DNA from 4 places in the Paenibacillus sp. UASWS1643 genome. Region 1 is predicted to be linked to each of the others. Evidence: riboswitches for the same ligand, from Rfam matches in the RefSeq annotation. Region 1 holds a riboswitch; each other region holds the start of a gene.
What was found. A riboswitch is a leader RNA that binds a small molecule or an ion and turns the genes downstream of it on or off. The one in region 1 is predicted to bind cyclic di-AMP.
Positions count from the first base shown of each region.

Region 2: another riboswitch for cyclic di-AMP. It lies ahead of FE296_RS25185 (3D domain-containing protein); the one in region 1 lies ahead of FE296_RS01440 (C40 family peptidase).
Region 3: another riboswitch for cyclic di-AMP. It lies ahead of FE296_RS02705 (resuscitation-promoting factor); the one in region 1 lies ahead of FE296_RS01440 (C40 family peptidase).
Region 4: another riboswitch for cyclic di-AMP. It lies ahead of FE296_RS10670 (C40 family peptidase); the one in region 1 lies ahead of FE296_RS01440 (C40 family peptidase).

Region 1 is NZ_VXKZ01000085.1:15,962-23,491, forward strand. Features, by position in the region: gene FE296_RS01420 (4a-hydroxytetrahydrobiopterin dehydratase) at 1-294, shown strand, start outside; gene rbsK (ribokinase) at 339-1,322, shown strand; gene FE296_RS01430 (c-type cytochrome) at 1,397-1,753, opposite strand; gene FE296_RS01435 (GNAT family N-acetyltransferase) at 1,904-2,398, opposite strand; gene FE296_RS01440 (C40 family peptidase) at 2,754-3,224, opposite strand; cyclic di-AMP (ydaO/yuaA leader) riboswitch at 3,228-3,365, opposite strand; gene FE296_RS01445 (hypothetical protein) at 3,611-4,462, opposite strand; gene FE296_RS01450 (M1 family metallopeptidase) at 4,473-6,464, opposite strand; gene FE296_RS01455 (YwhD family protein) at 6,566-7,069, shown strand; gene FE296_RS01460 (transglycosylase domain-containing protein) at 7,263-7,530, opposite strand, start outside.
Region 2 is NZ_VXKZ01000115.1:117,110-124,639, forward strand. Features, by position in the region: gene FE296_RS25165 (alpha-glycosidase) at 1-1,179, opposite strand, end outside; gene FE296_RS25170 (M20 family metallopeptidase) at 1,445-2,620, opposite strand; gene FE296_RS25175 (ABC transporter substrate-binding protein/permease) at 2,831-4,267, shown strand; gene FE296_RS25180 (amino acid ABC transporter ATP-binding protein) at 4,254-4,976, shown strand; cyclic di-AMP (ydaO/yuaA leader) riboswitch at 5,194-5,390, shown strand; gene FE296_RS25185 (3D domain-containing protein) at 5,393-6,064, shown strand; gene FE296_RS25190 (polysaccharide deacetylase family protein) at 6,170-6,961, opposite strand; gene lpdD (prenylated flavin chaperone LpdD) at 7,116-7,448, shown strand.
Region 3 is NZ_VXKZ01000089.1:49,125-56,654, reverse strand. Features, by position in the region: gene rsmI (16S rRNA (cytidine(1402)-2'-O)-methyltransferase) at 1-369, shown strand, start outside; gene FE296_RS02720 (AbrB/MazE/SpoVT family DNA-binding domain-containing protein) at 606-860, opposite strand; gene FE296_RS02715 (HD domain-containing protein) at 1,178-2,455, shown strand; gene FE296_RS02710 (TatD family hydrolase) at 2,788-3,558, shown strand; cyclic di-AMP (ydaO/yuaA leader) riboswitch at 3,800-4,053, shown strand; gene FE296_RS02705 (resuscitation-promoting factor) at 4,327-5,511, shown strand; gene rnmV (ribonuclease M5) at 5,667-6,212, shown strand; gene rsmA (16S rRNA (adenine(1518)-N(6)/adenine(1519)-N(6))-dimethyltransferase RsmA) at 6,217-7,119, shown strand; gene yabG (sporulation peptidase YabG) at 7,179-7,530, shown strand, end outside.
Region 4 is NZ_VXKZ01000103.1:178,330-185,859, reverse strand. Features, by position in the region: gene FE296_RS10700 (glycosyltransferase family 4 protein) at 1-135, shown strand, start outside; gene FE296_RS10695 (YkvI family membrane protein) at 266-1,321, opposite strand; gene FE296_RS10690 (xanthine phosphoribosyltransferase) at 1,526-2,107, shown strand; gene FE296_RS10685 (hypothetical protein) at 2,205-2,534, shown strand; gene FE296_RS10680 (hypothetical protein) at 2,654-2,872, shown strand; gene FE296_RS10675 (carboxymuconolactone decarboxylase family protein) at 3,018-3,347, shown strand; gene FE296_RS10670 (C40 family peptidase) at 3,419-3,883, opposite strand; cyclic di-AMP (ydaO/yuaA leader) riboswitch at 3,889-4,020, opposite strand; gene pelA (pectate lyase) at 4,449-5,402, shown strand; tRNA gene FE296_RS10660 (tRNA-Leu) at 5,576-5,659, shown strand; gene xynC (glucuronoarabinoxylan endo-1,4-beta-xylanase XynC) at 5,797-7,491, opposite strand.

The DNA of each region.
Region 1 (7,530 bases):
GTTTTTTCGCAAGAGGAAGTCGAAGCTCATCTGGGGAGGCTGGAAGGCTGGGAACTGGAAGAGGGACGGTGGATTGTACGTAAATTCGTGTTCTCCAACTACATGAAAGGGATTGCATTTGTGGATGAGGTCGCTGCGATCTCGGAAGCATTCAATCATCATCCTTTTATTACGATTGATTATACAACGGTTACGCTGCGTCTCACGTCATGGGATGCGGGGGGGATCACATCTGTAGATATCAAGGAAGCAGGGCAATATAACGAAGCTTATGACAAAATGAGGTCGGAATAACGAGGTCAGTTATTATCGCGCGGCCAGAAGTGAGTGAACCATACATGTCAGACTATAATCAGAAACAACCTCTTATTGCTGTCGTTGGCAGTCTCAATATGGATCTCGTGGTGAAGACAGACACGATTCCGGAAGAGGGAGAGACGGTGAGTGGTGAGGAGCTGCATTATCTCGCTGGTGGCAAAGGGGCGAACCAGGCTGTTGCCGCTGCGCGTCTGGGTGGACAGACTACGATGATTGGTGCGGTGGGATCGGACGGTTTTGGCGAACGTCTGCTGCACAGTCTGACGGAAAGTGGGGCAGATGCCTCGCAGGTTCGCATATTGGAAGACACGGTTACAGGGACGGCTTCCATCTGGCTCTCTCGGGGAGACAACCGGATTATCGTTATTCCTGGTGCGAATGGGCAAGTGGTGCCTGAGATGTTGGAAGAGGCGGATACGGTAAAAAGCCTGACTGCAGCCGCAGCGGTGCTGCTGCAGCTGGAGATCCCGCTGCCAGCGGTTACCCGCGCCGCCCAACTGGCGGCTGAAGGCAGCGCACTGGTGGTGCTCAACCCGGCTCCCGCGGTGCCGTGTCTGCCCCAGGAGCTCCTGCGGTGCGTCGACGTTGTCACGCCGAACCGCAGTGAGCTTGCCGTGCTTACCGGCCGGGATCACCTCCGGCCGGAAGACCTGGATGCGGCGGTCGCAGAGCTCGCCGCATCCCTCGGGGCCGCTGTCGTCACGACGCTCGGCCCCGAGGGAGCTGTGTACGCGGCGGCGCCTGGTGGCCGCGTACAAGCAGGGCGTGCCGGCGCGTGCCGTGCGCCCGGCTACGCCGTAAGCGCCGTCGATACGACCGGCGCTGGCGATTGCTTCAACGGCGCGCTGGCGGTAGCCCTCGCGCGCGGTGAGACGTTGGACGCGGCCGTAGGCTTCGCCATGGGTGCGGCCGCGTTATCCGTGACAAAGCTCGGCGCCCAGTCCGGGATGCCGTCCGCACGTGAAGTTGAGGCCTTTCTGGCTGAGCATGCCGCAGAGGCTTAATAATTGATATAACAAAGAGGCTCTTATTCTCCCAAAAGGGGATTAAGCGCCTCTATGTTATGCGTGTGCAGAGATTATTTCTTCTCTGACAGCCACATGGCGATATTGGCAATCTCTTCATCCTGCAGTTTGCCCTTGAAGGAAGGCATACCACCTTTACCTTTGACAATCGTAGTGTAGATCTTCTCCAGATCATCCTGACTACCGATGTTTGCCAGAGCAGGTCCTACGCCACCTTGAAGCTGATCCCCGTGACAGGAGATACAATTGGCTTTGACCAGTGCTTCAGCCTGTCCGGCATCCAATGTTACTTCCGGCATGGTTGGCTTGGCTTCTTCAGCCACTTCTTCTTTCCCTGGAAGCGTAAACATTAAAACAATAGCTAAAGCGCATGCTGCAAAAAATACTCCGCTCATGATCCATTTGTGCATCCCTTATGTCCCCTCCAGAATGAAAGATCATCTAACCTGAAACTATCCATATCATTATAACGGAACCTGTACTGACATCATAGCATTTTGTGGGAAATTTTTGAACTAATCACATAACAAGGCGCAAATTTGGTTGTTTTGCAATGGATTTTAATCACGAGGCCCTTCATAAACCATACAGTGAAAGGGCTTTAAGCCGCTTGGGGTCTGTCGTTCGTATGTATCCTGGGTGACAAATCCACTCTTCAGATAGACTTGAATGGCACGAGCATTCCAAGTGAGCACTTCCAGATCGATCTCATTCTTCGGATTTCGGCGAATGGCTTCCTGTACAATGGCCGTGACAAAAGCTGTACCTTGACCCTGACCACACAGCTCTGGATGCATGCCAAGGCCAATCCGGGTTACCCCTTGAAGTGGGAAGTATTGAGCAAACCCACATATATGATCGTTCTGATCCAGGACGATCGCATATTGCTCTTGCCGCAGCTGTGCATCTCCGAATTCCACTTCCAGAGCTTTCATCTGCTCCCAGGGGAGCCAGCTGTAGATATTGTAAGGCGGGTCATACTGCCAACTGCAGATAAGCTCCGCATGTTCTTCTCGCATGGGTACAACGTGAAACGTCACAGGGGTTTCCTTCATACACCTGCATGCTCCTTTCCTTGAAACAGAACTCTTTGTCCACTCTACAAAAGAGATGTTCATTTAGCAAGTCTTCCTTCCCAAGAAAAAAAATGAAACAAAAGTTCCGGTAATTCCGTTTATATTATAACGGGATGGGTAAAAACATCATAAGGGCACGGACAAACGAACGCAAAATGGACTCGTTTATGTCGCAGGATATACCCCGAGTATAACTTGCAACATAAATAAGGATTGAAGCACAAAAAAACCGCCGGATACATTCCTGCGGAGAATGTACCGGGCGGTGCTGTTATGCTTCTTGCTTCGTTCCAGTATGGTTAATGGTTACAGCATCATGTTGCTCAGCTTGTCCCTAGTCAAGGGCCAATGATTCATATGCGTCCGTGCTCATAATCCGTTTCGCGCCAACATAACGATTGGCCCAATAGTTTTCACTCAATGCACTGATCGTAACGCCTTTGGAAGAAGAGGAGTGTGCAAACTTTCCATCCCCTACAAAGATTCCTACATGGGATACGCCTTTACCTGTTGTATTAAAGAACACCAGATCGCCAGCTCTCATTTCCATGCGGGATACGGAATCGCCCATGTCGAATTGGGAACTGGATTGGCGTGCCAAATCAATACCCAACTTGTCGAATACATACCGTGTAAATCCGGAGCAGTCAAATCCGTTAAGCGTTGTTCCCCCACTTTTGTATGTAGTTCCCATTGCTGAATCAATTACTGTGTCCATCTTTGAATCTGCGAATGCGCTACCTGCACCAAGCGATAAAGCGAATGTGATGCTAAGTACAGCTGCGGTTAATTTCTTCTTGAACAAGAGATATTCCCCTTCCAACGCCTGCGAGGTTAGCTTAAGGATTCGGTTGAAGGTCCCCTATGATCCCTCTGTAGCAAGATCAATTCACCCATAACTGGTTCCCCCGCTTCCCAGGTGCCAGGAATTTGGCTATGCTAGTTATGCACCTGCGAAATCAAGAAATGACGATTTAATTTTAAGTAGTTACAAATATGAATGTAAAGATTACAAAGTTGTTACTAAAAACTCACTGCGATTATTGTAACAGAGGAGTACGGATTTGGCAACGTTTAGCAACAAATTTAGCAAAAAAAACCTCGACCTTTGACGGGGAAAGGTTGAGGTTTGCCTATTTATAAGTACATATTAGGCCATGAGTTTAACATGTGATGGTAACAATTTTTAAACTATGTGCTCTCACCTTTGGATATTTTGGACTGCCATAATCGGAAATGGCTGCATATTTTCCACAGACTTAATAGACATCTGGCAAGCGGATACGTCTGTTGTAGTATAAGTCCGGTAAGTCCCGTTAATAACCATGAGGCTGAAGTGAATGCCCCAAAGACGAGCAGGTGTACTCCGCCCAGCAGGAGTGCAATGCCGATTACAGCGGTGAGATGACGCAGTGCAATCCAGAGTGCTTTGAGAGTACCGTGAGCCCCGCCTTCTCCTTCTGGTGCCGACACACCGAACTGCATGTAGAGTATGGCATGGTGGATGATCCAACCATATACAATCCAGGCAGCAACATAAGGTATACCAGGCAAAAGTAATTGAAGAGAATGAAATCCGTCCATGAGAATCGAGTAGAGCTTCGGTATGAGCCAGTAAGCGGGCAGAAGTATCAATAAAGTACGTATGGTATGGAGCAGCAGCATCGGTTTCCACAGATTTTTGATTCCCCGGACAAAGGGGATACGCTCTTCTGTAGAATTAAAGTGCTGAAGTGAGTAGAGCAGTCCTGCCTGAATGAGGGGGCTGATCAACATGCGAACCAGCAGCATGCCCCCTAGAATCCATAGATAACGATGAACCTCTGGATGGGTAGACAGGTTAAGTTGACTTTCCATTTTGAACAAAAGTGTACTCAGCTCCCCTGCATCAGCATCTGGATAGCGCAGGAGCAGCGGGACGACTGCCGATTGTACCATGCGATAGAAGAAATATCCCCAAATGAGTTGATAGAGAAATAAGAGTGCGGCAATGAACATATGCTGACGGACGAGAAACCAGCCTTCACGTATTTTCGCTTTCACCGTTTCCACCTCACCATGACAGACCTCCGAATATGGCTTCTATTAGTTTGGTTACACTCATGCTCCAGCGGGACTTCGCCCGCTCATCCAGTCCGGATTTCAGGAAATTGTTCATATGGCGGTTCTCCAGCACGATCGAGTACAGGGGATCGGTCATGGCCCAGGCTACGGGGGATGTGTGAGTTAATTTATAGGTGATGCGATCTTCTTTACCATTCCATTGCTTGGTGAGGATATGCCCGTCTTCAAAAGCAATGCGAACAGGAACGGCGTTGTAATCACTCCCTTTTTTTGCGATCGTCACGGATGACTCGTACAATGTTTGGCCGTCTTTCTGTACAGGCGTAACACGAATCTTCTCTACAGCAAAGTCAGCCATTCCGTTACCATAGACATATTGATCAAAATAATCAGACCAGGAAGTGCGGGTCACTTGTTCCACAACGTTCTGAAAATCAGCCGAAGTGGGATGTTTGAAGCGGTACTTCTTCACATAGGTAGAGAGAATGCGCTCCATCTTTTTTGCACCGACTTGATGTTCGATACCAAGCAATACAAGCTTGCCACGTGTATAGACATTGGCTGCATACTCATTCTGTGAATCAAACTTCCAGGATTCTTGTGTTAAGGATGAAGGAGACGTAATCAGTCCCGATTGTACCGGCAGATTCGGTATCAATCCATATTCCTGCTCCATCAGTTTGTCTTCTGCATAAGAAGTGAACCCCTCATCCAGCCAGGCTTCCTCGAATTCGTTGCTGGCAACCATGCCGTAGAAGTACTGGTGTCCAATCTCGTGGACTACGGTACGTTCCAGGTCATAACCTGGGGTAGTATCATCGGCTCCAAAGGCCGTAACTAGCGTAGGGTATTCCATACCTCCAGCACCGTTCCCCGCTTTGGGTGGAACTACAATGGATAAGGTTGCGTAAGGATACGGGCCAAACCATTTGCTATAATTAGCTAGTGCGGCCTTCGCGGCGTAGAAATAACGTTCTTTCAGATCCTGATGAGCAGGGTCCAGATATAACTTGATTCGTACACCAGGCACATTGGGTGCGGAGAATGGCTCCTCTGCGTACACAAAATCGGGTGAGGCTGCCCATGCGAAGTCATGCACATCATCGGCGTAGAATTGATAGACCTTTTCTCCGTTCTTCACCACGGCTTGCTGCGTTGGAAATCCGGTAGCAGCCACTTTGTATGTTTCAGGCACCCGAATACGCACACTATATATACCGAAGTCAGCGTAAAACTCTGAATTGCCATGGTACTGGTGCAGATTCCAGCCTTCCGTTGTTCGTCCACGTCTGCCCACAGGTTCATAGGCACTTAATTTGGGAAACCATTGACCTGCCATGACAAAATGATCAGCAGTTCCCATCCGGGCAAAAATCTTGGGCAGATTCACTTCAAATCGGGTGTGGAGTGTGATACTTTCCCCGCCTTTGACGGGTTTGGGCAGGCGTACTTTAATGAGGGTGGTGTCCTTGATATTTCCGTCATCTGGTTGCACATACTGCATCCGGTGCAGCAGAGAGAGCCCGTCCTCCGTTTTCATTTCGGTAATGTTCATGGAGCCATAACCATTGGTAGGCATGACATCACCCCGAAGCTTTCCACCGGATTCCTTCATAAAGGTGGTATCAGCAGAAGAGAAAGCGTTGGGATACATATGAAAGTAAAGCTCGCTGACGGTTTTTTTGCCTGGATGAGTCCAGGTGATCGTCTGAGTCCCTTTCAATACGTTTCCATCGACCAGCTTCACATCCATGTGATATTCCACAACACGGTTGCTGTACACTTCGGCTGTAGGGGTCTGTACACTTTCTGGAGGTGCTGGGGTTGGAGCTATTGCCTTGGGCTTGCCCGATTCGGGGGCGAGTACTGGCAATTCGGAATGAGTTGAGCGATTATAACCCAGAGTGATCCATATCCCTCCGGCAAGTACACACAGGGCCAGGGATGCAGTGAGCCAGCTCTTGGCGCGTCGTGGAATCATCGTTAAATACCTCCCGTTGACAAGCATCTACAGCATGTATATGTTTGCAATGGGACAATTATTAGTTAAAATATTTGTATCAACCCTTGGAGGCTATAAACATGGACCAAAACGAGCAAAACGGCAAAAAACAGATTGCCTTGAATATCGTTAGTGCAAAAAGCAAGCATAAAGGCTTCGGTGCAGGCTCCATTGATCTGAATAACCTTTCCCCGGTCATTATTGATAATGGCGAGGCTAAAATCGATATCGGTGCGATGCATGCGAAGAGCAAGGTGGAACGCAATATCAAGTTCTCTACCAATCGTGAAGATGTGCCCAACGGACGCCAGGTATGGCTAGTGTGGGTAGCTGTCGATCGCACGGAAGAAGGCCAACTGTATGGTGGAGCAACGGCATGTGAGATGTGGATTGATACGGAAGCAAGACGTGGATGGAAACTGCTGGCGGAACATGTGAATCGCATGGATTATGCCTTGAAGCGTCGCTTCATGCTGGATGAGCTTGGACCCGAAGCTCGAGCTGCACTTAAGACACTGTTGATCTCACACAACGAAGAATGGTGGAATGCTTCTCCAGATGAATTGAAAGAAGCACTCGCCTAAGGCAGATCATTCAACACAGTATAAAAGAAAAAAAAGGCCCCTCGACCGGAAAGTTCGGTTGGGGGTCTTTTGCTTGTGCATTAATCGTATTCAACGATCTGAATAATTATGAGTTTTCATCCGAAGTGAATTTCCAAATGCTTAATATAACCAGGGGTCATAGGTGACGTAACTAAGTCATCGCGTATTTGCGTCATTCTACCCACCAACGTTTGAAATCTCCCCACCAGGAATGTTTCTCTTCCTGTATGCCTTGTTGATTCTGTACCTGACGAGTTTTCTCATCTTCTCCAGAATCCGAATCATCCGTCGTACCATGACATACCTCTGTCGGTTCAGTACCATCAATAAAAACTTCCAATCGTTTCTCTTCACAACCGTTGCCTGCCAGCTTGCCGGATTCCGGGTCAATATATACACTTACGACATGATCAGGCACGGTGAAGATTTTGGGTGGTACG
Region 2 (7,530 bases), on a different contig from region 1:
GGCAAAATGATAACCATCCATTGAACCACAGAAGAACTGAAGCACTTTGTCGGCAAATGGATAATTCATGACGGAGTCGAATTGATCTCCCATAAGCCAGGTCAAGGAGTCGCTCCATACTTCACCAACAATATAGGCTTCAGGATTCGCTGATTTAACAACCTTGCGAAAATCACGCCAGAAATGGTTGTCCACTTCATTTGCTACATCCAGACGCCAGCCATCCAGCTTGATTTCCTTGATCCAGTACTCAGCTACATCGAGTAGATATGCCTTAACCTCAGGGTTGGCTGTATTGAATTTGGGCATATTTCCATAGAACCCAAATGTATCGTAGGTTGGTATACCATCCTTGATCTGAACCGGATATTCATTGATGTGGAACCAATCGGCATACTTAGAGTTTTTTCCATTCTGGAGCACGTCTTGAAAAGGAGGGAAGTCTTCGCTGCAGTGGTTAAACACCGCATCAAGCATGACACGTATACCCAGCCGATGACATTCTTCTGTCAATTGTTTGAGCAGGGCATTATCACCGAAATGAGGGTCGACTTTTTTATAATCAATCGTGTCGTATTTGTGGTAAGAATTGGCCTGGAATAACGGGGTAAAGTAAATGGCGTTCACGCCAAGTTCAGTTAAGTCATACAGATGATCCAGCACACCTTGCAGATCTCCACCAAAATAATTGTCCAGCTGAGGTTTGCCACCCCAGTCATGAGTTTCTTTTGGATTCAGCTTAGGATCTCCATTAGCAAACCGTTCCGTCATGATCTGATAAAAAACAGCTTCTTTGGCCCACTCGGGCACCTTAAACACATCAATTTCATGTATATACGAGAATTCATAATATCCTCCAGTTGGATAGGGGGTTTCATAATGAATTCCATTATCCGCAAGAAAAACATCTTCTGAACCGGCAGTTATCCGAAATATATAGGTGAGACGTTTGAATTGTGGCTTGACGGCAGCCTCCCAATAATCAAACATGTTATCAGAAGCAGCCTTCTCCAATTGAATTTCCTTGTACGTTCCATTCCAATCGTACTTATCTCCGGTCAGTGCAGTCACGTATTGCACATCATTTCGTTTGGTTCGTACGCGCAGATGTATGGTAGACGAATTATAGGCATAAGCCCACTTGTCACGAGGAACATGATACATGGCTTCGAGCAGCATGACAGCACCTCCTGAATATAGGATAAGTTATGAAAACCGGTCTTTTGAACACGCACTTATAGTTATAATTAACCAAGTTAGCCAGCAAATGAATCATATTTACTGTAATAAAATGTATTATTTTCATCGTTTTCAAAGGTTTCTTTCACAGCATTTCCAGCTTCGTGCTGAATATACTTACAGCTAATATAGAAAAGGGTGCCCTGAACAGCTTGGAATTCAAGATTGTTCAGGGCACCCCTATATAACATGTTGAAAGTGAATTTTAGCGAATAGCTTGCTCAAACTCCGTGCGGATGGTTTGAAGCAGCTCTGGCTGGCTCAGTACGTCATAGGCTGTTGTAGCAAGTGCCTTTGCTCCCAGAATCATGCCATCCAGCGCGCGCTCCTGAAGTGCAAGGTCACGAAAGGCTATAGAGTGCAAGGTATGAACCTCATCCACAACACGAATGTAGGGATGGATTGCAGGACATTTCAGGGAAACGTTACCGATGTCCATAGAGCCGTGATCATTACCACTCACAATCTCTTCTTGCGGGATACCAAGTTCCATCAGATTTTGACTAAACGCAGCTGAGAATGCTTCATTGGTAACCATCTCGTCATAGGACGTTTCATAGTTGGATGTCACCAGCTTGCATCCTGTCTGGAGAGCAGAACCTTCAGCGATCTGAATCACACGTTCTGTGAGGATATTCAGTTCTTTGCGAGTTGCTGCCCGTACATAAAATTGCGCAGAAGCATAGTCAGGAATGATATTAGCTGCCTGACCTCCGTTGTTGATCACACCATGAATGCGAACGGTGCTTTTCACTTGTTGCCTGAATGCATTGATTCCGTTGAACGTTTGAATGACGGCATCAAGAGCATTAATACCTTCGTGTGGACTTGCAGCAGCATGTGAAGATCGGCCATGGAATTCAAATTGTACTGCATCAATAGCCAGCGAGCTGCCTGACTTTTCGTAGGCATAATATGGATGCGCCATGAGAGCGACATCACAGTCATCGAACAAACCTGCTTCTGCCATCGGAACTTTGGCACCACGTGTCTCTTCAGCGGGTGTGCCAAACACTTTAATCGTTCCACCTACTTCATCCAGAATGGATTTCAGCCCAACAGCAGCTCCAAGACTCATCATGCAGATCAGATGGTGTCCACAAGCGTGACCAATCTCCGGCAAGGCGTCATATTCACACAATAATGCAATGGTAGGGCCGGGTTTGGCGGCTGAATAGGTTCCGATAAAGGCTGTCTCCAGTCCAAGGATTGGAGCTTCTACAGTGAAACCGTGGTAGACCAGTTCTTCTTTCAAACGGGCAGAAGCGAGATACTCTTCATTTCCCAGTTCGGGGTTGGCACCGATATATGATGAAATGGCTTTAAAACGGGAAGCATATTGATCAATAACCGTCAGAATTTGTGATTTGTTAGCTGTCATTAGTAAACTCCTTATGCAAAAATGAAAATAATTCATTGATTATATCATGTTTGCTTCAATTTTTCAGAAACAAGTCAAGATTTGTAATGTCAAAATGCATTGCATAATCATGCATTGTACTTTATAATGACTCAGTCATCAACATGAGAAGCATACAAAGTATTGTAAGGGGAGAGAACGAGGTTGAAATTAATAAGTCGTTATACCATGATGCTGTTGACCCTTGTCGTTCTGCTGACAACTGCCGTTCCTGTGGCACTTGCAAGTGGAACTACAGATAATTCAAGCAGTAAAAAGCTGGTACTCGGTACAAGTGCCGATTTTGCACCCTATGAATTCCATAAAGTGATTAATGGCAAAGATGAAATCGTCGGTTTTGATATTGAGATCGCCAAAGAGATTGCCAAAGATCTTGGCGCTGAACTTGTGATTGAGGATATGGGCTTCGACGGTCTTCTGCCTTCATTGCAGAGCGGGCGTGTTGATCTGGTAATTTCAGGTATGACGCCGACGGATGAGCGGAAGAAAAGTATCGATTTTTCCGACACCTATTATAAATCAAAACAAGTGATTATGGTTCGCAATGTGGATAAAGACAAATATCCAACCATGGCAGAACTTGAAAATGCGAAAATTGGCGTTCAGAAAGGCTCCATTCAGGAAACAATCGGACAAGGTATTCCAGGAGCGAAGCTTACTGCGCTTGATAAAATCTCGGATATCGTGCTTCAACTGCAAACAAAACGCATTGACGCGGCAATCGTTGAAGATACCGTTGCTGCAGGTTATCTGGACGATATCATTGGACTTGCTGCTGCTGTTCCGGACGAAGAGCAAGCAGAAGCGGCAATCGGGATTCGCAAAGGTAATACCGAGCTGCTAGCTGCAGTAAATGGAACACTGGAGCGATTGAAAAGTGAAGATAAAATCAATCAGATGGTGACGGACGCCAGCCTCTTGATGGCGGATAAAGCGAACAAATCACAAAATATTTTCCAAGTATTCTGGGAATATAAAAGTTTCTATGCTACAGGTGTAGGATACACACTTCTGTTGTCTGCACTTGGGGTTATCTTCGGGGTAATTATTGGATTGATCATCTGTTTGTTCCGTTTGCATGACGCTGCAATCTTGCGCTGGATCGGTACTGCTTACGTTGAAGTGATCCGTGGCACACCGATGCTGGTACAATTGATGATTATTTACTATGGTTTTTCCCTGAGCTTTGGCATTAACTTCACTGCACTTCAGGCAGGTATCATTACACTTTCAATCAATAGTGGTGCCTATCTGGCGGAGATTTTCCGTGCGGGCATCCAAGGTGTGGATCGTGGTCAGTTGGAGGCAGCGCGTTCATTAGGTATGGGAAGAGGCGCCGCGATGCGTTATATCATATTGCCACAAGCCTTCAAAGCCGTATTACCAGCGATCGGTAATGAATTCATAACTATCATTAAAGAATCCTCCATTATCTCTGTTATCGGTATGGTGGATATTATGTATCAGGCAAGTGTAGTCAAAAACATTACGTACCAAGGATTGAGTCCATTTTTGATTGCAGCAGCCATCTACTTTGTAATGACGTTCATTTTGTCCAAGCTGCTGGGACGACTGGAAAGGAAGTTGAGTGCAAGTGATAGACGTTAGACAATTACACAAATCTTATGGTAATAACGATGTGCTTAAGGGCATTAACGTGACGATTGGCAAAGGTGAGGTCGTCGTAGTCATCGGCCCTTCCGGTTCAGGTAAAAGTACATTCTTGCGTTGTCTGAACCTGTTGGAACAGCCTACCTCGGGTGAGATTGATTTTGAAGGCGTGTCAATCACTGATCCGAAGCACAACATTAATGCAACTCGGGAAAAAATGGGCATGGTGTTCCAGCATTTCAACCTGTTCCCACACAAAACGGTACAGCAAAACATCACGATTGCTCCGATTAAAGTGAAGAAACAATCCACTCAGGAAGCGGAAAAAATTGCTGCTGATTTGCTTAACACCGTGGGCTTGTACGATAAAAAAGATACATTCCCGAATCAGCTGTCCGGTGGACAGAAGCAGCGGATCGCCATTGCAAGAGCATTGGCCATGCAGCCGCATGTGATGCTGTTTGACGAGCCTACTTCGGCACTGGACCCCGAGATGGTCGGTGAAGTGCTGGATGTCATGAAACGTCTTGCAGAAGGCGGGATGACGATGGTCATTGTAACGCATGAGATGGGTTTTGCACGTGAAGTAGGAGACCGGATCCTGTTCATGGACGGCGGGGTTATTGTAGAAGAGGGAACACCAGATGAGGTGTTTGGAGCACCGAAAAATTCACGTACACGTGATTTTCTTGCGAAAGTACTCTAAACGAAGTGATCAAATAGCGTTACTGACTTCGAGTCGGTAACGCTATTTTTTATGCGCATTAATCACTTAAAGATTCGAAATGTAACTTTTCTGTTACCAAATATAAAGAAGTCGGTTCGCCTAAATTTTCTGAATTATCCAGTATTCTTACAGTTGATGACATGCTAAAAACCATTTGGTAAGAATTACTACAAGTTCAGGTTACAAAGTTGTGATATATTGAACTCTGCCGAAACTTCCGGACAGGGAGTGCGGGGGATGTAACGATGCAGATTGTGCAGGGGGGAGATCTACAGCACACTGCTTGGGGTGAATTAGGGGTACATAACGATTCCAATGTAATGAAGAACCTATAGGGTGGGCTCCTCATCCGAATCCGACAACTAACTTCGCAGGCACAATGAGGGAGGAAGACCATGATTAACAAGAAACGTATAGCCAAAACAGCAGTAGCATTATTGACAATAGCAATGCTAATTCAAGCCGTTCCGGCTCACGCCGATTCAGTTCATGTGGCCAAAGAAGGGGATACCTTCTACACCTTATCAAAACAATATGGAGTAGCAATGAACACGTTGGTTAAAGCAAACAACGACATTTCACCTTACAACATTTATGGTGGTTTGAAAATTACGATTCCCGGTAAGGCAAACAATGTAGCTGCCGCGGCGACGGAGAGCAAGACCCATGCCAAAACGGTTACCACAGCAAGCTTGGACGTTAATGCAGATAACAAAGTGGTTCAGGCCTGGGGTAAAACATTCGATTACAGCAAAGCTGTGAACGTAAAAGCAACGGCTTACTCTGCAGATCCGTCTGAAAATGGAGGCTGGGGTGCAGTCGATTATTTCGGAAATGACCTTGAACTGGGTACGATTGCAGTTGATCCAAGTGTAATTCCACTCGGAACCAAAGTACTGGTAACTGGTCACAGCCATCCAGGATTGCCAAAGCAGGCTTTTGTAGCCACAGCGCGTGATGTGGGCGGTGCAATCAAGGGTCATCGGATTGATATCTTTATCCCGGGTAGCAAACAGTCCGTAAGCACATTTGGTTTCCAGGATATCGAGCTGTATATTCTTAAGTAGAAAGTAAATTACATCTAACGAATTCAAACAGGGTGTCTGCCAGTCGCTAACTTGCGATTGAACAGCACCCTTTTAATATTTTCATGATTTCCTAACACGGTTATTCTATTCTTTCGCCTTCGGTAATCCCAGCATTTCGTCCAAGGTGACGAGTTCATATCCGCGCTTTCGCAATTCCTCAATGATTTCAGGCAAAGCCTCAATCGTGCCGTTCAGGTTTGATCCTACACCGCCTCCAGCATGTTGCAGAACGATGGAGCCGGGTTTTACGGCAGACAGGATGTTATCTTTCACCTGTTCCTTTGATAGGCCTTTCCAGTCCAGGGAGTCTACGTTCCAGTTCACAATGCTATAGTGTTGTTTGGCAGCCCATCTCAGCTGTTCTTCATTAATGTCTCCATAAGGTGGCCGAATCATCTTGGGTGTATATCCCGCCAAACGTCGAATAATATCTCCGGTATGTAAAATTTGTTTGCGAAAGGCATTCATCGACAGCTTACTGAATTCAGGATGATTGTAGCTGTGATTACCAACCATATGCCCTTCCTTAACGATGCGTTTCACCAGATCCGGATGTTTCTCAGCACGACTACCCACGATGAAGAATGTAGCTCTGACATTGTATTTCTTCAATACATCCAGCACTTGTGGAGTAAACCGTGGATCAGGTACATCATCAAAAGTGAGTGCAACCTTCTTGGTTGAAGGACCATTCGTTTTGAACGTATCGGCATATTTTTGACGTAACTGTCCCAATGTCAGTTGTTCTTCTTCCGCAGAATCCGAACCTGATACTGATTCACTTGACGGGCTTGAAACATCCCGTGATGAAACTGGAGCATGATATCCCCCGAGAAAAATAACGATAATCATCAGCATAATGAGGCGTACACGCATAATAACGGCCTCCTTTTCCAAAATGACGTTCTCCTTGGTATGCCCGGGGGTCTCATAAAATATGCGTAGTGTGAGAAGTTTCATTGCGGATTTAGCTTATGACAGCCATAATTCCTCCATATAAAACATATAGAAAAGGATAGGTGGATAGGATATGAGTACATATGATTTGAAATCCATACGTTTACAGGTGATTGAAGCAGGAGAGGATAAGGTTTTTCTCGTTACCGGAGGAAAGGCGCATATTGGTGCCGTAGCCACGTTCTACGTGGATCATGAGCGCGTCAGCGGGACGACGGTACATATTCCGGGGCATAAGGAACAAGAGTTGTGTGAGCGGCTTGCCCGAAAGGCTGCCCTGCAGCTGAAAGTAACCGTTACGGTAATTATGGGTATTCATTTTGATTCCATTACACGGATGCAGATCGATGAAATCGTGCAGACTGCAGAGAGGCTAATGGAGGATCATCTCAACAAGGAAATGTGATCTTCCTAAACAATCGCATGTTTCAATTTTATTTTATTTGCTAAAATTGAAACGAGTTGTAGATTGTTACGTATGTATGTTT
Region 3 (7,530 bases), on a different contig from region 1:
TTATTTTATGAATCGCCTCACCGTATTCGGAAAACATTAGTCCACCTCGAAGAAATTCTGGGTGATCGCTCGATTGTCCTGGCTCGTGAACTAACCAAGCGTCATGAGGAATTCGCAAGGGGCACCGTGAAGGAATGTATAGACTGGCTTGAAGAACATCCGCCTCTTGGCGAGTACTGTTTGCTGGTAGAAGGCATTAAGGAAGAGGAGCGTAAGGCTGAGCGCGAAGCATGGTGGCAGCTCATGTCACTCGCGGATCATGTCAGCCATTATGAGAGTGAAGGACATAACCGCAAAGATGCAATGAAAAAAACGGCTACCGATCGCGGTCTGACGAAACGGGATGTATATAATGCATTAATCGAGTAGTAATCTAACCAAATATCTTCTGTTGTGGGGAACATAACCTGAAAAGAAGCTTATATCCAACCTTAGTGGAATATTAAAAAGAGCAGAGTGGCTCAAAAAAAATTCCAAACAAATTTCATTCTCTTCTAGGCAAAAAAAATACCTTCCGCGGTGGGGTTCACACCGGGAAGGTCATTAAGGAATATTAAAAAGGTTAGAAATAACAATTTAGATAAGTCCAGTATACCTGGTTTTTCTTATTTTGTCACAGGTGCAGGGATTTCGGAAATACATTCGTTACAAACAATTTTACCTTTGAAGTAAGTAACGTTCTCTGCATTACCACAGAAGATACAAGCAGGCTCGTATTTTTTCAACATGATGCGCTCGCCGTCAACGTAGATTTCCAGAGCATCTTTTTCACCAATACCAAGCGTACGGCGCAATTCGATTGGAATAACTACCCGTCCCAGTTCGTCCACTTTTCTTACAATACCTGTTGATTTCATCATTATAATCAGTGCTCCTCTCAGCTAACTATCATTGTCATTATTCGACATTATTTTATGTTTTATGATACTCATCATACCAACGATTCCCAAATCAGTCAACCTTAAAATTAGCTTAAAATTAAGGCTGTTTTTCACAAGGTTACTGGTGGTAAGGGATTGGAAGCTGTTTTTCGCATTTAAACCTCAATGTCAGCTTTGTCGATTTGGAAAACGACAAAACTACTTAATTCGACAAAGTTCGTCATATAGTGTCGAATCTTAGGTGAATCGTAGAACTCAAAGCATTAATATAAAAGAAATTAAAGGAGTGAGTCGACATGGAACAACGTTTAACGGAAGAGAAAGTATTCAAAGATCCGGTACATAATTATATCCACGTGCAAGATCCGGTTATATGGCAGTTAATTAACACCCCGGAATTTCAGCGTTTACGCCGGATTCGTCAGCTGGGTACTTCTTACCTTACATTTCACGGAGCAGAGCATAGTCGGTTCTCACATTCACTAGGTGTTTATGAAATCACACGCAAGATCATATCTCAATTTGAAAGAAGTCATTATTCGGATTGGCCGAAGGAAGAAAAGATTGTAGCTCTGTGTGCAGCTCTACTTCATGATCTCGGGCATGGGCCATTCTCTCACTCCATTGAGGAGGCTTTTGACATGAATCACGAAGATTGGACTTGTCGCATTATTACAGGTGATACCGAAGTAGGGGCGATCTTAAGACGGTATGCTCCTGATTTTCCTGAGAAAGTAGCGTCTGTCATTCAAAAAACGTATGAAAAGCCGATTGTGGTGAACTTGGTGACCAGTCCGCTTGATGCAGACCGAATGGACTATTTGCTCAGGGATGCCTATTTTACAGGTGTAAATTACGGCACGATTGACCTTGATCGTATCCTTCGGATGCTGCGTCCTTATCATGGGCGGATTGTAGTCAAGGAGTCAGGCATGCATGCTGTGGAGGATTACCTCATGTCTCGGTATCAGATGTATTGGCAGATTTACTTCCATCCGGTAACTCGTAGTTCTGAAATTATATTGCGGCAAATATTCAAGCGAGCAAAAACACTCATACAGCATGGTTTTCAATTTCGCTTCATGATTGATCCACTCCCTCAATTATTTGCAGGAGAATTATCTGTAGATGAATATTTGCAGTTGGATGAAGCATTAATCCAGACGGCATTTACGCAGTGGCGCAAGGAGGACGATACTGTTCTGAGTGAGTTATGCGAACGTTTTATGGATCGCAAGTTATATAAGTATGTAGAGCTCGAACAGGTCGACTTGACAATGATGGAAGAGATTCGGGAAGCTTTTGCACAGGCAGGCCTTGATCCCGAATATGATCTTGAAATTGATTTTCCTTCGGATAATCCGTATGATGTGTTTCGTCCGGATGAATCCACAGATAAGCAGATTCTTCTTCTGGATCGACAGGACAATTTACGTGAGTTGTCAGAAGTATCTGACATTGTCCGTTCTATCAGTGGGCTTCACCGAGGGAAACATCATTTGTATTACCCGCAAAACAAGGTGGATGCGATTATTCACGAATTACCGTCACATATACGCCCCTATTTCTTGTAATCGTGTGGATATAATCCGATGAAGAATTTCGATATCAAAACACTTTCTAAAAGAGCTATTTTTCATGATACAGTAATCTGCTTTAATGGGGAGTATATGTAGATCGACATAATTATGTAAATGCAAGTAGGCAAAAATAGCACAATCAGCAATATATAGATCAGAATATCCGTATATCTTCTATATATTGTAGTTGTGAAGAAACAAACGTAATGATGTAATACACAGATACCCAAAATCTTTTATGTATGAGTCATTGAATTATTGAATTTTACAAATTGGATTTTGAAAAAGAAGATAGTCGATATTTCGACATGAAGGGAGATACAGACATGATGCTGTTCGACACACATACACATCTGGATGCACCACAATTCGACGAGGACCGCGAGGACATGATTCAGCGTGCTGTGGATGCAGGAGTTGGTCGCATGATCAACATTGGTTTTAACCGGGAGACGATTCCAACCACAATGAAACTCGCTGAAACATATGACTTTATATATGCAGCTGTAGGGTGGCATCCCGTAGATGCGATCACAATGCAGGAGGGCGATTTGGAGTGGATTGCATCTTTATGCAAGCATGAAAAAGTGGTTGCGATCGGTGAGATTGGTTTGGATTATCACTGGGATACTTCACCAAAGGAAATACAGCATCGCGTATTACGACAACAAATTGCTTTGGCGCGTGAAGTAAACATGCCGATTGTCATCCATAATCGGGATGCACATGAGGATATCATAAGAATTTTGCGTGAAGAGAAAGCGGGTGAGGTTGGCGGTGTGATGCACTCGTTCTCGGGCAGCTGGGAAACAGCCAAAAGTTGTCTCGATATGGGCTTCCATCTCTCCTTCGGAGGACCGATCACATTCAAAAATGCAAAGCAGCCAAAAGAGGTGCTGGCAAAGGTTCCTATGGACCGGTTTTTCATTGAAACAGATGCTCCATATTTGACACCTCACCCTTATCGTGGAAAGCGAAATGAGACAGCGCATGTACGTCTGGTTGCAGAGGCAGCTGCGGAAATTAAAGGCATTTCGGTGGAGGAAATTGCTGCAATAACAACCAAAAATGCCATGGAACGATTTGGAATTCGTTAAAAAAACGAGCAAATGGGGCGAAAAAGGCAGGTAAGCGGAGGTAATTTGCCCTTTGATCCAAATAAATCAAGAATATTACAATATTTTAACCAAATATTCAGAAAAACGTACTTGATCAACGCTTTACAACATGCATCAAAACAGGATATCATCTTTTCAGTGAATTGTTGTGCGGAAAATTGGACAGATGTTCGGGGGATGAACAAAGGGACACTTTCCGATGAAACAACATTACTTTCATGAATCAGTCTCGCTGAGTCTCCGTTAACGGAGAGCGGGGGAACCAATAGGGCTTAAACATCGGTGTATTTGGCCGATGCGCAACGTTCGCTGACCCAAAAGCAGCGAAGGGAACTGCGAAGCCGTATTTGATTTCTTCTTTGGGTCTCGGGGTGAATTCAAGGGCGTCCGCCATGAGCGGGTGACCCAAGATAGGGCGGCTCTCTTTCGCCCGAACCCGACAGCTAACCTCGCAAGCGGAAAAAGAGAGGCAACCTCGTGCATGAATTTCCGATATTCAAAATCATTCGGAAGCCACGAAAGAGTTCCTCTTACACTCTTTCTTTGGCTTTTTTGTTTTTGAATAAAAGAAATATTGTCATCATACGGTAGGTATTCAGGAGGATGACATCATGTTGCGAAGATTGATTCATGGTGCAGAACCGGATTATGTTGGTCCAATCTGTGTTCTGTAGAAAATTTGGTATAGTCACGTCAAAGACATCATGCATTACTTTAGACGGCGAGGCTATGAAGGAGGACGGAGAAGTGGGCACATTCCAACCAGAAGAGACCCATGAGTCACGATCATCCAGTAAGTCTTTCGCGTTGCGGTGGAAGCATGAGAACATGCGTCAAATGGCATTGATCGCGATTTTCTCAATTGCGCTTACAATCATGATCTTGTTAGTCGTTTACGGTCAGGCCGGGAAACAAATTTCACTGGTTATTGATGGCAAAGCTCAGGTGGTAGAGACTCGTACAGGAATGCTTCAGGAAATGCTGGAGGAGCAGTCGATCACAGTCAGCCCTCACGATAAGGTATCCATGTCCATGAATGGAGCGATTACAGATGGAGACCGAATCGTTATTGAGCGGGCCGTTCCAGTTAACATTACGGCAGACGGAGACACCAAGACTCTGTATACAACGGATTCATCGGTAGAAGATGCAATTCAAAAATCAGGTATTCAAGTTGAAAGTAATGATAAAGTATATCCGGCGCTTGGAACTTCGATCAAAGCGGATATGAAGATTCGTGTAGTGCGCGTAACAAAGCGTACAGTGGATGTAGAACATCCGATCGCTTACAAAGTCATTAAAACGGCTGACCCTAGCTTGTACAAAGGAGATAACCGTGTCGTTGTGAACGGCAAAGAAGGCAAACTTGTACAGCACATCGAAAAGGTATTTCAGGATGGAGAATTGGTCTCCAAAAAAATGGTCGGCAAATCTGTCGCGAATAATCGTGTAGATAAAGTGATTGCTGTCGGCACCAAAGCAAAACCGGTCGTGAAAGAACCAGAGATTCAGACCGTATCAGCTCAGACTTCAACAACCAAAAAGGCTACAACAACGAACTCGAAGAAAACATCTGCCTCGGGCAGCAAAGTGATTACCGTATCCGGGACTTCTTTTAAATACTCCAAAGTACTTAAAAATGTATCCATGACTGCCTACTCTTCCGAAGAGCCTGGCATTGGAACTAAAACAGCTTCCGGTACTCGTGTAACGGAAGGACGCACCATTGCGGTTGATCCCAAAGTCATTCCAATTGGCTGGTGGGTATATATCGAAGGTCTGGGATTCCGTCGTGCGGAAGATACAGGCGGTGCCATTAAAGGCAACAAAATTGATGTGTATTATGACAGTGTGAAGCATGCCCTGAATTTTGGACGCAAGAAAGGCAAGACGGTCTACGTGATCGGTCCGGTGAAGCCGGAAGCGAACTAAAATCGTTTTACTTTGAAATGGGAATGCTATAAAATAGTTGCATGAATGATTCATGCGGAATATGCGGCGGAGGAGTCTGAATTTAGTCTCCCCCGCCGTTTGGCAGAGAAGAGGATATTCCTCTTCTTTTTGCGTTAGAAAGGAAGAAATGGAACATGATAAAAGAAGTCATTGTGGTGGAAGGCCGTGACGATACGGTAGCCATCCGTCGGGCCGTGGAAGCCGATACCATAGAAACAGGTGGATCAGCCATCAACCAACGCATTCTGAAGCGGATTGCGCTTGCTCAGGAGAGACGGGGAGTCATTGTACTGACAGATCCGGATCATGCTGGCGAGCGCATTCGTAAAATCATTGCGAATAAGGTGCCTGGCTGCAAACATGCTTTCATTCCGGAAGCCGATGCCACACGCAAAGGGGATATTGGGGTGGAGAATGCCTCACCGGAGGCGATCCGTCATGCTCTGGCACGCGTACATACTTCATACGAAGGCGCTCCTAGCCTGATCGATTGGGAGGACCTGATCGCGGCAGGACTTATTGTGCATCCGCAGGCTGCTGCACGTCGCATGGAGATGGGCAATCTGCTGGGTATCGGATATTGTAACGGTAAGCAGTTCCACAAACGTCTCGGTGTATTTCAGATTACACGGGAAGAGTTCTCTACAGCATTAGCGCAAATTGAACGTGAAGGATTGTGAGCATATGAAGGACATGGAAGAGACGATAGAAATTGCAACCCCCAAGCGAACCAAAGAAATTATTCAAAGACACGGATTCTCATTTAAGAAAAGTCTGGGTCAGAACTTTCTGATCGATCAAAATATACTGAACAAAATCGTTAATGCAGCCGATTTAGACGAGTCCAAGGGTGCACTGGAGATCGGTCCGGGTATTGGAGCCCTTACGGAACGACTCGCTCGGGTAGCTGGTCCTGTCACAGCCGTAGAGATTGATCAGCGCTTGATCCCAATCCTGGGAGAAGTGATGCAGCCTTATTCGAATGTACGTGTTCATCATGGGGACGTGCTGAAGCTTGATCTGGCTGAGTTGTTTAATACGGATTTTGCATCCGTGGACAAAGTCAGTGTCGTGGCTAATCTGCCTTATTATGTAACGACTCCAATCATGATGAAACTGTTGGAAGAGAAGCTGCCGGTAGACAGCATTGTTGTCATGATCCAAAAAGAAGTGGCTGAACGCATGGCTGCTGCACCGGGATCAAAAGACTACGGCAGTCTGAGCATTGCAGTTCAGTACTACAGTATGCCGGAGCTTGTGTGTATTGTGCCTCCTACAGTCTTCATTCCGCAACCTAATGTGGAATCAGCTGTTATTAAGCTGAAAGTGCGTGAGCAACCGCCAGTGGAGATTCCGGATGAAGCACACTACTTCGAAGTGGTACAGGCTTCTTTTGCCCAGCGGAGAAAAACAATCTCAAACAACTTGAAGGCACGCTTCTTCACAAAGGAGAACCGGGAACAGGCAGACATTCTGCTGGAGCAGGCAGGTATTCAACCGTCCCGACGCGGAGAGACATTGAGTCTGCAGGAGTACGCTACACTCAGCACCGTAATGTGGGAAGCAGGGGTACGTGCAGCGCTGTAAAATTTGAATGAACCAAACCGGGTCTCTGCCCATACGATGGGGTAGAGGTGATTACGTTGATGAATATCGGAGACTTGGTCGTTCGGAAGTCATACGGTGGCGATGTGACTTTTCGGGTGGAAGGCCTCCAGTTGGATGCTGCGGTCATTAAAGGGACTGAGTTCCGGCTGCTTGCCGATTCCCCAGTGGACGATTTGATACAGGTTCCCTATGAACCGCAAAGCGCCAAGACCAGACAGGCGCATGTTAAAGCACATCAGACCCTGTCCCGCCTGCAGCAGAATCGTATGGAACAGGCTGAGCGGAATCGCGAAGGTCTGGTACAGGATTGGTCTGCTCAGCAGGAACCGGCTTATTTTGAGATGCCTGGGAAGGTGCTTCATCTGGATGGAGATCCGAACTATTTGAAAA
Region 4 (7,530 bases), on a different contig from region 1:
AAGGTGATGCTGGACCCGGCTTATCGTTATGAACTTGCCCGTTCAGCGTGTGAAAAAGCCAAGACACATTACTCGCTCGGCAGATCGGTCAATGAGTTGAAAAAGATGTATCTGCAGTTTCCTGACAAAGCCTAAAACGTAGAGCAAAAAGTGCGAGCCGCTGTGATAAACAGCGGCTTTTTGTCATGTTTAAGGAAAACGTGCCCGCGGTGACTTGTGGTTATGAGGCGAACGGATGCTCATCATTCATGAAGTACATCACCGTTTATACATTTTTGCGTCCACGAAAGGCGCCCCAGCGGTTTAATACCAATTTGGCTGCCCAGAACAGTGCCAAACTTCCGAAGATAGGGTAAAGGATGGACAGCAGGGAACTGAATCCAAACTGACTGAGTGAGTAACACAACAGCATAATGGTTAATGTAATGAAACGGGGGTGGACGCGTATATGTTGTCTCAGTTGCAAGGTCATTCCATAGATATCGGCTACAAAGGTACTGAATATTTCCATGAAAATAAGGGATACATATACAGATTGCACTGCCCATCCAAGTTGAAAGGCAATACTACCCATCGGGATTTCGAATTGGATGATGCCGGGCATCTGAGCTGACATGGCAAAATGAGCTGCCATCAGCATGAAACCAACGCCAATTCCACCCAAAACTCCACCCCACTTCAGTACATTCCGACTACGAATCTGGTTACCTACAGGCACAAGAACAGCTTGAGCCAGCGCCAGATTGAATGAAGTATACAACAGTGGAGACAGCCACACTTGAATAGGGTTTGAGTCTGTCGTCAGTGTGATGAATCGGGAAGCACCTGGATGATGGATGGTACTGGTAATCATGAGCAGAGATAACAGGAGCATCATGGGCACGACGATGCTATTCATTTGTAGGATGGCCTGAATGCCTCGACCGAGAAGCAGATATGTCCCTACAAGTGTGACGATCAGACCTGTCTGATAATGCATACCCAAATGTTCGACAAAAACGGAACCTGCTCCGGCCAGCATGACACTGTTCACACCAATGAGAATGAGAAGGGTCACCCAGGTGATCCATTTGCCTGCCTTGTGGCCAAATAAATGTTTGTTCAGATCCTCATAAGAGCGGGACCCGGTATCGTGAGCAATCAGCATCATTTTGGTACCTAACCAGACAAAGAGCATGGTGGATAAGCCTATGGTGATGGTGGCCCATTTGCCATACTGGGTAAAAAACTGCAAAATTTCCTGCCCTGTAGCGAAGCCGGCTCCGACAACCGTTCCGATGTATGTAAATGCGATCTGCAGCACCCGAAATGCCTGTTTCATGTGTTTCCCCTCTCAGGCCCCTGTTTAGTTTGGACATGCGGGTACCATGGTACAAGGTATGCTTGACCCACGAAAGTCATGACAATGAATAATGAGCTTTGGCTTGAATTGCGTCTCAAGGACAGCGCCCAGGCAATTTCGCTTGAACTTATAGATAGATATATGATACTTTTACCTCATAGGATAGGCTTGGGAGGTCAAATCATGGAATTATTGAAACAACGAATTTTACAAGAAGGTGTGGTTATCTCGGATCAAGTTTTAAAGCTGGATGGTCTGTTGAACCACCAGATTGATCCTGCATTAACGATGGAGATGGGGCGTGAGTTCGCTGCCCGTTTTCGTGAAAGTGGAGTGACCCGTGTAATCACGGTAGAATCCTCGGGGATTCCGGTTGCGTTTGCCGCGGCCTATGAACTTGGGGTGCCACTTGTATTCGCCCGTCGCAAAAAAACACTTCTGGCTGATCCTGATGCTTACTGTGAACGCGTACCGTCCTTTACCAAAGGAATTGTAACTGACATTATGGTATCTCGCGAGTTCATTCATGAGAATGACCGTATTTTGTTCATTGATGATATTATTGCCAATGGAGATGCCGCTCGTGGCGTCATCAAAATCATTGAGCGTTCCGGTGCGGAACTCGTCGGATTCGGCGTTGTGGTAGAAAAATGTTTCCAGGCAGGGGCACGAACGATTCGTGAACAGGGTATTCCGGTGGAAGCCTTGGTACGCATTCGTTCCCTGAACGATGGGACGGTACAATTTGACGATAACGAAATGTGACATTTTAAAGGAATAGGGCCTATTTTTTGAACTATGCCTTTGCATGGCCGCTAATTTCATTTATAATGGGGTTATGTTAGGGAGAGGAGGCAACACCATGGGGAACCAACCGGCAACAGAACAATTCTTTAATGATAAGCTGGCGGAATCGAAAGTTCATTTTGAACGTGCCCTGGATTGTAAACATACGGAATTCGATGACCTTTATCCCTATATGATTGAACATCCTCAATTTTTCTGGTACAAACGCTATGTTGCCTGGTCAGAATTACTGACGATTGTAGGCTTGTGCGAAGAGTTGTCCTTCTCTTGGAAAGAACAATTTACACCGCATCAAGTGGAGTACCTTGAAGAACGTGTGATGTCCGCCAAAGTGCTTGATTTTTGGTTCGAGAAGAACGACAGCAAAGAGCACGCGCAGCGGTAACTTTCAGTCGGGACATAATTTCGAATGACATGACAGTCCAATACAGTCACGTGAGACCTAAATGACATTTCATTTAGGTCTCTTTTTGTAAATAAATTTGGAATATAGGAGCCATGAAGATGATCAGTGATACAGAACTGGACGCCCTGCGTCTGTCAGGTGAGAAAGTAAGAGTAGTACGGGACGAGCTGGAATCTAACGATGTAACCGGGATTGTTGTTGCCTGGGATGGCGAGCAGGTCCTTATCCGGCGTCAGAATCGACGTGTAGTTAAGCTGGATCGCAGTTACAAATATCAGCTGTTCAGCGAGCCTCGCCAGAGTCCACTTGGTGAGTAGCAATCGCTTATAATTGAGCAGGGACGATGAGCGTTTAAATGTTTGGAATTACCATGATTTCTTGGCATAATTGACTCACTCGGGAGAGAAGATAGGTACAGTGAGGAAGATCTGTAACTATAGCCGAGAGGGTGTGCTACGAGCCATGACATTGATGAATGATAAAGTTCATGCCTACAAGGATCAGATTGGAGCATTAAGCGATGTACTGCCAGGTGTGGTGAAGTCATATCATGAGTTTACCGGAGAATGTTTCCAACCTGGCGTGATTGATGCAAAGACAAAACAGCTAATTGCGCTTGGTATTGGATTGTTTGCCAACAATGAGGTATGTACCTTCTACCATGTAGAAGAAGCCCGTGCCAAGGGAGCAACAGATCAGGAAATTATGGAGACCGTAGCCGTGGCCGGAGCTGTTGGAGGCGGACATGCCCTGTCTCAGGGTGCGATGCGAGTGCAGAAGGCGCTGCATTAAAAGCAATACAACATACTTTTTAAGTACAAAAAAGGCATCCGGTTAATAACCGATGCCTTTTTGTATGTGAATTACATTTTACCTAACATTTTATCATACATAAACTGTCCAGTTACCCGACGTGCTGTTACGTAACGATCATTGAAGTATGGATTCGATAACTTCGTGATGCTTACACCTTTACTGCTGGAGGCATGAGCGAATTGTCCGCCGCCGATATATACACCTGTATGTGAAATGCCTTTGCCCATCGTATTGAAGAACACCAGATCACCTGTGCGAATGTTGCTTTTCGATACAGGCGTACCTGCTTTGGCTTGCTGCTGTGAAGTACGTGGCAATTCAATGCTGTATTTGTTGAAAAGATATCTCATAAAACCAGAACAGTCGAAGCCGGCTACAGTCGTGCCACCCCATTTGTAAGGTATACCTGTCATGTTGTTCACTACGGAGTTGATACTGCTTGCCTCTGTGCTTGTTGCCCCGGATGTAAATAATACAGCTGCTCCAAAAATGGAGATAATCAGTTTTTTCAAAATCAATGTTCTCCCTTCGATGCCTACGGAGTTAGCTAAGGGTTCGGTAGAAGGTTCCCTATATTTCCTATGTATAAGAATAATTCACCCAAATTGGTTCCCCCGTTTTCAAACATGAAACTCGGCAATGAATAATTAAGTTTTTGTAACTATTTGAAACTATATTGCATAAATGCGTAATTGTCAAACCCATTTAAAACCCTTCGTAATACCTCAATGTTAGCGGAATTAAGGTTTTTATATGAAAGAAGGGATCAAGTTTGGGAATCATTCATGACAAAAACGTCATTAATGATTCGTTTAAGACGAATTTGGATAAATAAATAGGTTTGTCATGAGTTAAAAGGACTATCCCGTTATGTAGAATTAGAGAGATTATATTCATTAAGTTGCATATATTGACAAAAATCGATTTTTTGCATATTATCTGATTATCCAATCCACATATTGGATTAAAATTGATTTTATTATGCGATAAATACAAATAAAGGAGGTTTGGGGGCGTATATCATAGGTAAAGTAGAAGTGGAAGATTTATAAAAATGAACATAGGAGAGTGTTGCATTTGAAAGCGAAGAAAATAATTACTTTTGTCCTGGCATGTACGATGGTGTTCTCAGCAGTTGGAATGGCAGTTCTTCCTGTAGGGACGGTATCTGCCGCGGATGCATCGGGTACTACAGCGAGTATTTCTGATATTTTGAAGAACCAGCTGCCGGATGGAGGTTGGAGAAAAGATTATAAACAGACAAGTGGAGAGTGGGCGAAGTCCACGATAGACAACAAGGCTACATACTCAGAAATTAGAAGATTGGCGAAGGAATTTAAAAAGACAAATGATCCGCGATACTCCACAGCTGCAATCAAAGGAATTAACTTTTTGATCAACATGCAGTATTCAAACGGCGGATGGCCACAAGTTTACCAAAGCTCCGGATATCACAAGCACATTACCTACAATGATGATGCCATGATTAATGTAATGATCATGCTGGATGAAGTAGCAGCACGCAAAGGTGATTTCTCGTTTATCGACAGCACACTTGCTAACCGTAGTAAAAATTCAGTTGCCAAAGGTGTGGAGGCGATTTTGAATACACAAGTCGTTTCAGGTGGTAAGCTGACAGCATGGGGACAACAACATGATTCCAGTTCCCTTAAACCAGCGAGCGCAAGAATCTACGAAGTGCCATCGCTGACAGCTGGAGAGAGTGTAACGATTGTTAAATTTCTGAAAACCAGACCTGCTAACGCTAAAATTACCGCATCCATTAAAGGAGCGGAGGCTTGGTTTAACAAGGTGAAAATTACGGGGTACAAATATGAAAGAGCTAATGGAGATAGTAAAATTATCGCTGATTCCAAAGCTGCACCAATTTGGGCACGCTTCTATGAGATAGGAACGGATAGACCAATCTTTATTGGTCGTGACGGGGTAGTTAAATACAAATTAAGTGATATTGATAAAGAAAGAAGAGGCGGTTACGCATGGTATGGCAACTGGCCTTCCAAGCTGTAATTTGCAGTATGCTTCCGTTTTAATGAACCAAGCTATTAATAGTTAAAGGTAAAACCCGAATCGACATGGACGTCTGGTTCGGGTATTATTGTTATTATTTTCAGTGTTGACATGATAGATTCCGCATGATATATTAATTCTTGTCGCCGATATTGATCACGGAGATACAATATGCGGTCGTGGCGGAATTGGCAGACGCGCACGGTTCAGGTCCGTGTGGGCTAACCCCCGTGGAGGTTCGAGTCCTCTCGACCGCATTTAATAAAAAGACTCCTTAAGCTAACGCTTAAGGAGTCTTTTTTTGCATTTTTTGATATAACATTAACTTTAGATTTGAGTACTTAGTGCTTAGCTGCACGTACAGCAAATGTCTTCCATTAGCCATACGGAACGTTTATTGTGCTGCGGTAACATTAACGCTGTCAATATTCGGTCCTTCGGATCCGGTAGTGACCACTTTCAATGTATTGGTGCCCGTGTTCATGGGGACCTGTATTGTTTTTTCAACCCATGTGGACCAGCTTCCCGTAGCCGGAAAGGGCTCGTTGCTAATGACTTTGGTTCCGTTCACAAAAATGTCGAGGTTCCGAGTGCCGCTTTCCAGCGCATAACGAAACTTTACATTTTTGGTGCCTGTAATCGTATTGTTAATGGCGTTCCATTGAATGGCTGAACCAGTCATCGCATTGAAGTTAACATACCCGGAGCCAGTGTAACCAGGGTAGATCGTTTCAATGGTAGCATCCGTAAGAGTTGTTCCGGTCTCGGCTTCATAAGTAGTGCCACTACCTGTATTTCCGCCGTTATTCCCGCCAGTAATGTTGGCAACAAAAGTTGTTACGCTCTGAGGTGGGAGCTGTGCCGTGAAGGCTCCATTGGATACGTTAAGCGAGGCCCCGCTTGCCAGGTTGCGACTGCTGTCCGTAATCCATGAGGACACCGTGGAGGCATTACCATTTTGCAGAACGAATTTTTGGCTTGTGGCCGAAGTTCCACGGTTAATTGCTACGACAACGACCTTGTTATCCCCTTTGTAGGCAGAAACAAATGTGTTCGTATCCGGGTTTTTGGTTGCATCCACTCTGAGATAGCCAGGACGTACAAATTTGGAGAAATGGGCCATATTATACCCGCGTTTGCTTATGGTACCGTCCTCTTTCATCGGACCATACTGTCTGCGGATGTACCACCACACATAGGCCTGGAAATCACCTTCTACCATGGCATTGTGCATGTGATAGGAAACTTCTAGTGCTTCAGGCCAGCGGTCTGCTGAATTGTTGTCACTGTTCGGAACATACACCTCAGTCATCCACAGTTCTTTGCCAGCTCCTTTTTGCTTAAAGAGGGGGTAGGCAAAATTCGAAATCTGAGTTCCGTACGTATGTGCTCCCAGAATGTCCATGTTGGCAAGGGCCTGCGGATCATTCAGGATTGGGTCGGATATGTTCTTTAGGTACTGGAAGGATTCAGGTGCCATGACTTTGGTACCTTGAATGGAACCAGCATTTTCTTTCATGAATCGAAGGATCTCTTGTGGAGTCCACCAGGTCCAGTCATGAGCATAATCCGGTTCATTTTGTACCGAAATGGCATACAGATCTACACCGTTATTTTTCATGTAGGATACAAAGTCGTTCAGATGTTGCGCATATGCGGCATATTTGTCGTATTTCAGACGTTTGGCATTTGTATCCCCATTACGGTTGAATGTTTCAACCATACTGCTCGGAGGATTCCATGGGGATGCGAATACGATTGCCCCCTTTTCAATAGCCCGTTTGGCTGTGGCAACTTCACGATACCAGTTATTGGAATCTGGATCAACGTAGATCCTGAGAATGGAGAAGCCTAACTGATTCTGATCATTACCAAAAGCAGTTTCACGTTGAGCGGGAGTCAGATCACCAATCCAGGCAGGAAGGTTAATGCCCCCAAAGCCCTTAATCAGCTGTTTTTCCGAGGACAAATTAATGTTTGCATCACTGGCTGCTGACACATTTGTCGGGGTTAACATCAAAGGCAGGGCTGTTAAACAGGCCAAAAGAACATTAATAGACTTTTTTAGTTTGAATTTCACTACTTTCATCCTCCTCGATAATGGTAGATGGTTACATAGATAAAACGC